DNA from 3 places in the Streptomyces sp. NPDC050287 genome. Region 1 is predicted to be linked to each of the others. Evidence: riboswitches for the same ligand, from Rfam matches in the RefSeq annotation. Region 1 holds a riboswitch; each other region holds the start of a gene.
What was found. A riboswitch is a leader RNA that binds a small molecule or an ion and turns the genes downstream of it on or off. The one in region 1 is predicted to bind thiamine pyrophosphate.

Region 1 (3,270 bases):
TCGGCGGGACCAGGAAGATCCCGCCGTCCTCGCTGGTCAGCGCCCGGTAGTAGCCGAAGTCGGGCACGTCTAGGGACCGCTGCACCAGCACGGCGAGCGGCAGCAGGAGCAGGACGGCGATCGAGGCGAGGACCCCCGCCAGCAGCGCCCACTGCCCGGTCCCGCGCGGCCGGCGCGCGGTCACGGAGGCGTCCACCAGCCGCAGGGCGGTCTCCCGGCGCCGTACGGTCCACGCGTGCAGGGCGAGGACCGCGCCGACCGCGACGAACTGGACGATCGTCAGCACGGCGGCCGTGGACAGGTCGAAGATCTCGGAGGTCTGCCGGTAGATCTCCACTTCGAGGGTCGAGAAGGTCGGCCCGCCGAGGATCTGCACCACACCGAAGGAGGTGAAGGTGAACAGGAAGACCATCAGCGCGGCGGCGGCGACGGCGGGCGCCAGAGCGGGCAGCGTGACCTGCCGCCAGGCCGCGAGCCTGGACGCGCCGAGCATCCGCGCGGCCTCCTCCTGCCGCGGATCGAGCTGCGACCACAGCCCGCCCACGGTCCGTACGACCACCGCGTAGTTGAAGAAGACGTGCGCGAGCAGGATCGCCCACACCGTGGTGTCCAGCCGTACGCCCCACAGCTCGTCCAGCAGCCCGCCGCGCCCCACCAGCGCCAGGAACGCCGTCCCGACGACGACCGTCGGCAGCACGAACGGGACCGTCACCACGGCCCGCAGGACCTGCTTGCCGGGGAAGTCGAAACGGGCGAAGACGTACGCGCCCGGCAGCGCGACCAGCAGGGTGAGCGCGGTGGAGGCGCACGCCTGCCAGGTGGTGAACCACAGGACGTGCCGGATGTCGGACTGCGCCACGACATCCGCGATGCGGCCCAACTGCCAGCGCCCGTCGACCTTGAGGCCGCGCGCGACGATCGCGGCGACCGGATAGGCGAAGAAGACCGCGAAGAACGCGACGGGCACGGCGACGAGGCCGAGCCGCGCCGCCGCGCTCTTCCTGCTCTTGCGGCCCTGGCGCGGGGCTACTTCAGTACCAGCGAGGTCCACGACTTGACCCACTGGTCACGGTGGTCGGCGATCCGGTCCGGGGCCATGGTCTCGGGGTTCTTGGCCTGCGGCCCGAACTTCACGAACTCCTCCGGCACCTGGGCGCCCTCCCGCACCGGGTAGACGAACATGTTCAGCGGCATGTCCTCCTGGAACTCCTTGGTGAGCAGGAAGTCGAGGAACGCCTTGCCGCCCTTGGTGTTCTTCGCGTTGCTCAGCAGGCCCGCGTACTCGGTCTGGCGGAAGCAGGTGCCGGTGGCGACGCCGGTGGGCGCCGTCTTCGGCTTCGGGTCGGCGTAGATCACCTCGGCGGGCGGCGAGGAGGCGTAGGACACGACCAGCGGCCGGTCGGCCTTGGCCTTCTTCCCGCCGGCGGACCCGGAGAACTCCTCGTTGTAGGCCTGCTCCCAGCCGTCGACGACCTTGACGCCGTTGGCCTTGAGCTTCTTCCAGTAGCCCTGCCAGCCGTCGTCGCCGTACTTGGCGGCAGTCCCGAGCAGGAACCCGAGGCCCGGCGAGGAGGTGGAGGCGTTCTCGGTGACGAGGAGGTTCTGGTACGCCGGCTTGACCAGGTCGTCGAACGAGGTGGGCGGGGTCAGCTTGTGCTTGCTGAAGTACGCCTTGTCGTAGTTGACGCAGATGTCGCCGGTGTCGATGGGCGTGACCCGGTGCTTGTCCTGGTCGACCCGGTACCGGGACTCGACCTGTCCGGAGCCCTTGGCCTCATACGACTGGAAGAGCCCGTTGTCGAGGGCCCGGGACAGCAGGGTGTTGTCGACGCCGAAGAAGGCGTCGCCCTGCGGGTTGTCCTTCGTGAGGATGGCCTTGTTGACGGCCTGCCCTGCGTCGCCGTCCTTGAGGACCCTGACCTTGTACCCGGACTGCTTCTCGAAGTCCGCGAGGACGTTCTTCGACACGGCCCACGAGTCGTGACTGACGAGGGTGACGGTCTTGGAGTCGCCGCCGGTCCCGCCGTCGGACGATCCGCACGCGGACAGGCCGACCAGACCCAGCCCGACGACCACGGCCGCGAACCGCCTGCTGGTGATGCTCACTGAATTCCTCCTGGGTGACCAGGAAGAGACGCGGCCCCGCCCGGGACCGCCGGAGGATTCCACCGGCTCCCGGGCAGGGCGCAACAGCTTGAGTGATGACCGAACTTCCTACCCAGAATGACCTGGGCAAGGTTCAGAGGGTCTGCGGCCTGGTTGCCGCACTCTCAGCGCTGTGGCGCTCCCCTGTCGGAATATGAAGACGTCGGGATATGAAGATGTACGGACGGACGTCACACTACCGCTCGGTCGCGGCGAGCTGACCACACGCCCCGTCGATCTCCTGTCCACGGGTGTCCCGGACAGTCACCGGCACACCATGAGCGGCGATGGCGTCGACGAACGCCTTCTCGTCCTCGGGTCGGGAGGCGGTCCATTTCGACCCGGGCGTCGGATTGAGCGGGATCAGGTTGACGTGCACGGGCTTGCCCCTGAGCAGCCGTCCGAGCCGGTCACCGCGCCAGGCCTGGTCGTTGATGTCCCGGATCAGCGCGTACTCGATGGACAGCCGCCGGCCGGACTTCTCGACGTACTCGAAGCCGGCGTCGAGGACCTCGCGCACCTTCCACCGGGTGTTCACGGGGACGAGGGTGTCGCGCAGTTCGTCGTCGGGGGCGTGCAGCGAGATGGCGAGGCGGCACTTGAAGCCCTCGTCGGCGAAGCGGTTGATCGCCGGGACGAGTCCGACGGTCGAGACGGTGATCCCGCGCTGCGAGAGCCCGAGCCCGTCCGGCTCGGGGTCGGTGAGCCGACGGATGGCACCGACGACCCGGTTGTAGTTGGCGAGGGGCTCGCCCATGCCCATGAAGACGATGTTGCTGAGCCGCGCCGGGCCACCGGGGATCTCCCCGTCCCTCAGCGCGCGCATCCCGTCCACGATCTGGTGCACGATCTCGGCGGTGGACAGGTTCCGGTCCAGTCCCGCCTGCCCGGTCGCACAGAACGGGCAGTTCATCCCGCACCCCGCCTGCGAGCTGATGCACATGGTCACCCGGTCCGGGTAGCGCATCAGCACCGACTCGACGAGCGTCCCGTCGAACAGCCGCCACAGCGTCTTGCGGGTGGTGTCCTGGTCGGTCGACAGATGCCGGACGACCGTCATCAGCTCGGGAAGCAGCGCCTCCTGAAGCCGGCCGCGGGAGCCGGCCGGGATGTCGGTCCACTCCC
Region 2 (3,270 bases), on a different contig from region 1:
CCGTCGTCCACCAGCGTCTCCGCCGCCTCCAGCAGCTCGATCGGGTCCGGCAGCAGGGTCCGCTCGTCGGCGATGACCTCCAGCTTGACGACGTCGGTGCCGAGCGCCTCACGGGCGAGGCGGGCGGTGAGGACGGCCTCGCCGGCGGTGAAGCAGCCGGCGGTGTTCGGCAGCACCCGGATGCCGAGCTTCGCCAGCACCGACAGCACCGAACCGTGCACGTCCGGACGGACCCGGCGCATCGCGACCGTCGTCAGCTCGGTCCCCGACGCGACCAGCGCCCGCTCCAGCACCTCCAGGCTGGGGGCACCGCCCGTACCCATGATCAGACGGGACGCGAAGGACAGGTCACCGATGACGAAGGGATCGTCGGCCATGGGTCAGCCTCCTTGGACGGCGGTGAGGACCTCGACGCGGTCACCCTCGGAGAGGGACGTCGACGGCCACTGCGCGCGCGGGACGACGGTTTCGTTGAGGGCGGCAGCCACTCCGGAGGGCGCCGGGGTGAGGGACTTCACCAGGGCGTCGAGTGCCGTACCGGGAGCCACCTGGCGCCGCTCGCCGTTGACCGAGATGTTCATGCGGGCTGCTCCGTGAGGGTGGCGGCGAAGCGCCTGGCGGTGAACGGGCGGGCCTCCTCGGGGAGTTCTCCGGTGACGAGGGCGTGCGCCAGGGCGTCGCCGGTGACCGGGGTGAGCAGCACGCCGTTGCGGTAGTGCCCGGTGGCCAGCAGCAGCCCGTCCAGCGCGGTCGGGCCGAGCAGCGGCGCGTTGTCGGGGGAGCCGGGACGCAGTCCGGCCCGGGTCTCGGTGAGCGGCAGCTCGGTGATGCCGGGCACCAGTTCGTGGGCGTCGCGCAGCAGCTCGTACACCCCGCCCGCGGTCACCGTGGTGTCCCAGCCGAGCTCCTCGCTGGTCGCGCCGACCACGAGTTCGCCGTTCTCGCGCGGCACCAGGTAGACATGGCTGCCGCGCACCACGGCCCGCACGGTCCGGCTCAGGAAGGGCGCGTACCGCTCGGGCACGGTCAGCCGCAGCACCTGCCCCTTCACGGGCCGCACGGGCGGCAGGACGTCCTCGGGCACCCCCGCCAGCCGCCCGCTGAGGCTGCCCCCGGCGAGTACCACCTGCTCGGCGCCCAGCGCGACCCCCTCTCGGGTGACGACACCGGCCGCCCGCTCCCGTACGACGGACAGCCGCTCCGCCCATGAGCGGTGGAAGAGCACCCCGGCCCGCTCGCACGCCGCCAGCAGGGCCTTGGTGAGCCGCCGCGGGTCGATCTGGTGGTCGCCGTCGACCCGGAGCCCCCCACGCACGCCCGGCGCGAGCATCGGCTCCAGGCGGCGGCACTCCCGGCCGGACAGCCACTCGGAGTCCAGCCCCGACTGTTGTTGCAGCGCGTGCAGTTCACGCAGATGGGCGCGGTCGTCGGCGTCCAGTGCGACGGCGAGCGTGCCGCTGCGGCGGTAGCCGAGGTCCTGGCCGGTGAGGTCGGTCAGCTCGGCCGCGAAGGCCGGATAGCGGCGGGCCGACTCCAGGTTCAGGCCGAGCAGGGTCTGCTCCCCGTAGTGCAGTTCCGTGACGGCGGCCAGCATGCCGGCCGCCACCTGGGCGGCCCCGCCACCCGGCCCGGGGTCCACGACGGTGGTGGCGAACCCGCGCTGTGCGGCCCGCCAGGCCGTGACCAGGCCGATGATCCCGCCCCCGATGACGAGGACGTCTGACGTACGTGAGGACGACATGGGCGTCCAGCCCCTCCCTTCGCCGGCATGACCCGGATCAGGTTCGTACGGTCGGAGGCCGCCAGCCTCCCTCTCAGCCCGGTGCGTCCGGGCTCCCGCGAGTGCTTTACGTTGGCCACCCTAGCCCGTGTTTCCGCGCCTCTGTAAGGGAGCCTTTCCTCATGCCCCGCTCGCTGGACGGCCTCGTCCTCGCCCCCGTCGCCGACCAGGCCCCCGGTCAGGTGGGCACCCGCACCAGGTTCGCGTACCGCGAGAAGGACGGCGAGATCTGGGCCGATTACGCGGGCGGGGACGTCGTACGCGGACACCTGGTGGGTACCCGGGAGGGCGACCGGCTGGACTTCCGGTACGTACAGCTCAAGCAGGACGGGACGACGTCCTCGGGGCACTGCGTGTCGACGGTCGTCGAACTGGCCGACGGTCGCGTACGGCTGGAGGAGAGCTGGGAGTGGGAGTCGCAGCCCGGCAGCGGGACGAGCGTTGTGGAGCAGGTCACGGCGCACGACGGCTGACTGACGGATCGTCAGTTGTCTATGGTGATCAGGTGAGCGAGCAGACGCAGCAAGAGGGCGGGGCATCCGGGCGGCGGGTGGTCGTCGTGGGCGCGGGCATGGCCGGGGTGCAGACCGCGGTCGCCCTGCGGGAACAGGGCTTCACCGGCCCCGTGATCCTGATCGGCGCGGAACCCCACCAGCCCTACGACCGGCCGCCGCTGTCCAAGGCCGTGCTGCTCGGCAAGGCCGAGGGCTCCGCATTCGACGTCGACTTCGAGTCCCTCGGCATCGAACTGCGGCTGGGCCGCGAGGTGCTGGGCGTGCGCCTCGCCGACCACGAACTGGACACCGAGGCCGGGCCCGTCCCGTACGACGTCCTGGTCCTCGCCACCGGCGCCGAACCCATCGCGCTGCCGGGCGCGGAAGGCGTACCCGGCGTGCATCTGCTGCGCACCCTGGACGACGCCGAGCGACTGCGCCCGGTGCTCGCCCGCCAGCACGACATCGTGGTCGTCGGCGCGGGCTGGATCGGCGCCGAGTTCGCCACGGCGGCGCGCGAGGCGGGCTGCGCGGTGACGGTCGTCGAGGCCGCGGACCGCCCGCTGGCCGGCGCGCTGCCCGCCGAGGTGGCCGCCCCGATGGCCTCCTGGTACGCCGACGCGGGTGCCGTACTGCGCACCCACGCGCGCGTGGAGCGGGTGGAACCCGGGGCCGTGCTGCTGCAGGACGGCTCGCGGCTGCCCGCCGGGGCCGTGGTCGTCGGCATCGGCGCCCGGCCCGCCACGGGCTGGCTGGCGGGCTCCGGCATCAGGCTCGGCACCCACGGCGAGGTCGTCGCCGACGACCGTCTGCGCACGTCCGCACCGGACGTCTACGCGGTCGGCGACTGTGCCTCCTTCCCCTCGGGAAGGTACGGCGAGCGCCTGCTCGTCCACCACTGGGACAACGCCCTCCAGGGACCGCGCACGGTGGCCGCGAACATCATCGGCGAGGCCTTGGGCGAACCCGCGGCCGTCTACGACCCGGTGCCGTACT
Region 3 (3,270 bases), on a different contig from region 1:
GGTTCGCACCTCGGCCGTTGTTCGGGCCGGCCGCACCTCCCGCGTCAGCGCTTGCGACGACGTCCCTTTCCACCGCGTGCCGGAGCCGGGGGCTCGGCGGCAGTGACCGCTCCCGTTCCGGTCGTCGCTGCCGCCGGCTCCGTACCAGGCCGGTCGGCCGAGACCACCAGGGCCGCGAGGGCCGTGGTGACCGGTACCGACGCGACCAGGCCGATCGAGCCCACCAGGGTGCGCACGATCTCCTCCGCGACCAACTCGCTGTTGGCGACCGTTCCCACGCTGCTCTGGGCGATCGAGAAGAGCAGCAGCAACGGCAGCGCGGCGCCCGCGTAGGCGAGGACGAGTGTGTTGACGACGGAGGCGATGTGGTCGCGCCCGATCCGTATGCCCGCCCGGTACAGCCCGCGCCGGCCCATCGACGGGTTGGCCTCGTGCAGCTCCCAGACCGCCGAGGTCTGCGTGACCGTCACATCGTCCAGTACGCCGAGCGAACCGATGATGACGCCGGCGAGGAGCAGACCGCTCATGTCGATGGACGGGTACAGGCCATGGATCAGACCGGTGTTGTCGTCCGTGTTGCCGGTGAGCGCGGCCCAGCCGATGAACAGCGAGCCGAGGACGCCGATCAGCACCAGCGAGATCAGCGTGCCCAGTACCGCCACGGAGGTTCTGGCCGACAGGCCGTGGCACAGATAGAGGGCGATCAGCATGATGGCGCTCGCCCCGATCACGGCCACGAGCAGTGGGTTCGAGCCCTGCAGGATCGCCGGCAGGATGAAGAAGTTCAGGATCATGAAGCTGATGGCCAGCGCCACCAGCGCCATGACACCGCGCAGTCGGCCCACCACCACGACGGCGATCGCGAAGATCCCGGCGAGCAGGGACGTCGGCAGTCGGCGGTTCACGTCGGCGACCGAGTACTGCAGGTCCCTCGGTGCGGAGGGCTCGTAGGCGACCACGACCTTCTCGCCCTCATGCAACTGCCGTGACTGGTCCGGCTGCACGATCTCGGTGAACGTGCGGCCCTTGTCCTTGCCGGTGTCGACCCGGATCGTCGCCCTCTTGCAGGTGCCGTTCGCCTGTTGCCGGGCGGACGAGCCCTCGGCGGTGGAGGTGTCACCGGTCGGAGTACCTCCGGAGGCGTTGACCGACTTGCAGCTGACGCTCTCGACCTTGCTGACCGTCGCCTGCTGGGTCTGCCGGTCGAAGCCGACACCGGTGCGCTCGTGCCCCGGCGCACCGCCCGGCCACAGCACCGCGAGCCCGACCAGCACCGCGCGCCGAACGGGATCAGGATCGCCGCGATGACCTTGCGCAGGTGCCTGGAGACGGGCGTGGCGGGCCCGTGACTGTGCGAGTGGCCATGCCCGCCGCCGGAGCCCGGGCTGTGGCCGTCCCCAGGGCCGTGCCCCTCGCCCGGGCCCGGACCGCCACCAGGGCTGTGGCCGGCACCCGGCCTGTCACCGGGGCCGTGACCGTGGCCGGTGCTGTGTCCCGCGCCGGGGCCGCGACCGTTGCCTTGCCCGGGCACTTGCCCACTACCGGATCCGGAGCCGCGGTCGTATCCACCTCCGCCTCCCGAGCCGTGGTCCTCCCCGCGCTCGCCGGTGTGGTCGTTCCCGCCTCCGCCGCCGAACCAGTCGCCGCGTCCACCACCGGAACCGCCGTCTCCACGGCGCGGGCCGTTGCCGGCTCCGGGCCTCCGCGGCGGCTCGGGCGGTGGATACGGGGGCTGATGTGGCGTGGTCACCGCCCGATCATCGCAAGAACGGCAGAGGCCCACTGTTCACCGCGCCCCACATGACGCTAGCGTGGAGGCACCTTTGCACACGCGGGAGCTCGGAGCACCGGGCTGAGAGGGCGCTGACCTCCGTCCCAGCGATGTTTCACGTGGAACGTCATCTGGATCCAGTGACGTTTCACACGAGACGTCGACGGACGGAAGCCGCTGCGTCGACCGCCGAACCTGTTACCGGGTAATGCCGGCGTAGGGAGTAGGTCTCATGACCAACAAGGACGCACGCACGCCTGTCTCCAACCAGGACGAACCGCTCAATCAGGGCGAAGAGTCCCAGGAGGCCGGGAAGTCCATCGGCTGGCACAAGGCGTACGTCGAGGGCTCACGCCCCGATCTGCGGGTGCCGGTCCGTCAGGTGCACCTCACCAACGGGCAGTCGGTCACGCTCTACGACACGTCCGGTCCGTACACCGACCCGCACGTCGACACCGATGTCCGCAGGGGTCTGCCGCCGCTGCGGGAGAACTGGATCATCGCCCGCGGCGACACGGACGAGTATGCGGGCAGGCCCGTCCGCCCCGAGGACGACGGGCTCAAGCACACCTCGCCGCGCGGCGGGCTGCGCAACCTCGACGCGGTCTTCCCAGGCCGGCCGCGCCTGCCGCGCCGCAGTCGCGACGGCAACGCGGTCACCCAACTCGCGTACGCCCGCCGGGGCGAAATCACGCCCGAGATGGAGTACGTGGCCGTCCGGGAGAACGTCTCCCCCGAGGTGGTCCGGGAGGAGATCGCGGCGGGCCGGGCCGTGCTGCCTGCCAACATCAACCACCCGGAGATCGAGCCGATGATCATCGGCAAGCGGTTCCTGGTGAAGGTCAACGCCAATATCGGCAACTCCGCGGTGACGTCCTCCATCGAGGAGGAGGTCGAGAAGATGACCTGGGCGACCCGTTGGGGCGCCGACACGGTCATGGACCTGTCCACCGGCAGCAACATCCACACCACCCGCGAGTGGGTGCTGCGCAACTCCCCCGTCCCCATCGGAACAGTGCCGCTCTACCAGGCGCTGGAGAAGGTCGACGGTCGCGCCGAGGAGCTGAGCTGGGAGATCTACAAGGACACGGTCATCGAACAGGCCGAGCAGGGCGTGGACTACATGACCGTCCACGCGGGCGTGCGCCTGCCCTACGTGCCGCTGACGGCGCATCGCAAGACCGGGATCGTCTCCCGCGGGGGCTCGATCATGGCCGCGTGGTGCCTCGCGCACCACAAGGAGAGCTTCCTGTACGAGAACTTCGAGGAACTCTGCGAGATCCTCGCCGCCTATGACGTCACGTACTCGCTGGGCGACGGTCTCCGGCCGGGCTCCATCGCGGACGCCAACGACGAGGCGCAGTTCGCGGAGTTGCGCACGCTCGGGGAACTCAACCGGATCGCGAAGCGTTTCAACGTTCAGACCATGATCGAGGGCCCGGGCCATGTTCCGATGCACAAGATCAAGGAGAACATCGACCTTCAGCAGGAGATCTGTG

Region 2: linked by a shared signal. The riboswitch ahead of thiO (glycine oxidase ThiO) and the one ahead of ACIBK3_RS30275 (thiamine ABC transporter substrate binding subunit) in region 1 are both predicted to bind thiamine pyrophosphate.
Region 3: linked by a shared signal. The riboswitch ahead of thiC (phosphomethylpyrimidine synthase ThiC) and the one ahead of ACIBK3_RS30275 (thiamine ABC transporter substrate binding subunit) in region 1 are both predicted to bind thiamine pyrophosphate.

The regions. Positions count from the first base shown of each region.
Region 1 is NZ_JBITIY010000009.1:121,805-125,074, forward strand. Features, by position in the region: gene ACIBK3_RS30270 (ABC transporter permease) at 1-1,051, opposite strand, end outside; gene ACIBK3_RS30275 (thiamine ABC transporter substrate binding subunit) at 1,027-2,106, opposite strand; TPP riboswitch at 2,194-2,301, opposite strand; gene rlmN (23S rRNA (adenine(2503)-C(2))-methyltransferase RlmN) at 2,342-3,270, opposite strand, start outside.
Region 2 is NZ_JBITIY010000001.1:481,251-484,520, reverse strand. Features, by position in the region: gene ACIBK3_RS02170 (thiazole synthase) at 1-377, opposite strand, end outside; gene thiS (sulfur carrier protein ThiS) at 381-581, opposite strand; gene thiO (glycine oxidase ThiO) at 578-1,741, opposite strand; TPP riboswitch at 1,739-1,850, opposite strand; gene ACIBK3_RS02155 (hypothetical protein) at 1,903-2,253, shown strand; gene ACIBK3_RS02150 (NAD(P)/FAD-dependent oxidoreductase) at 2,286-3,270, shown strand, end outside.
Region 3 is NZ_JBITIY010000007.1:70,199-73,468, reverse strand. Features, by position in the region: partial or broken gene ACIBK3_RS25495 (YibE/F family protein) at 45-1,750, opposite strand; TPP riboswitch at 1,822-2,011, shown strand; gene thiC (phosphomethylpyrimidine synthase ThiC) at 2,004-3,270, shown strand, end outside.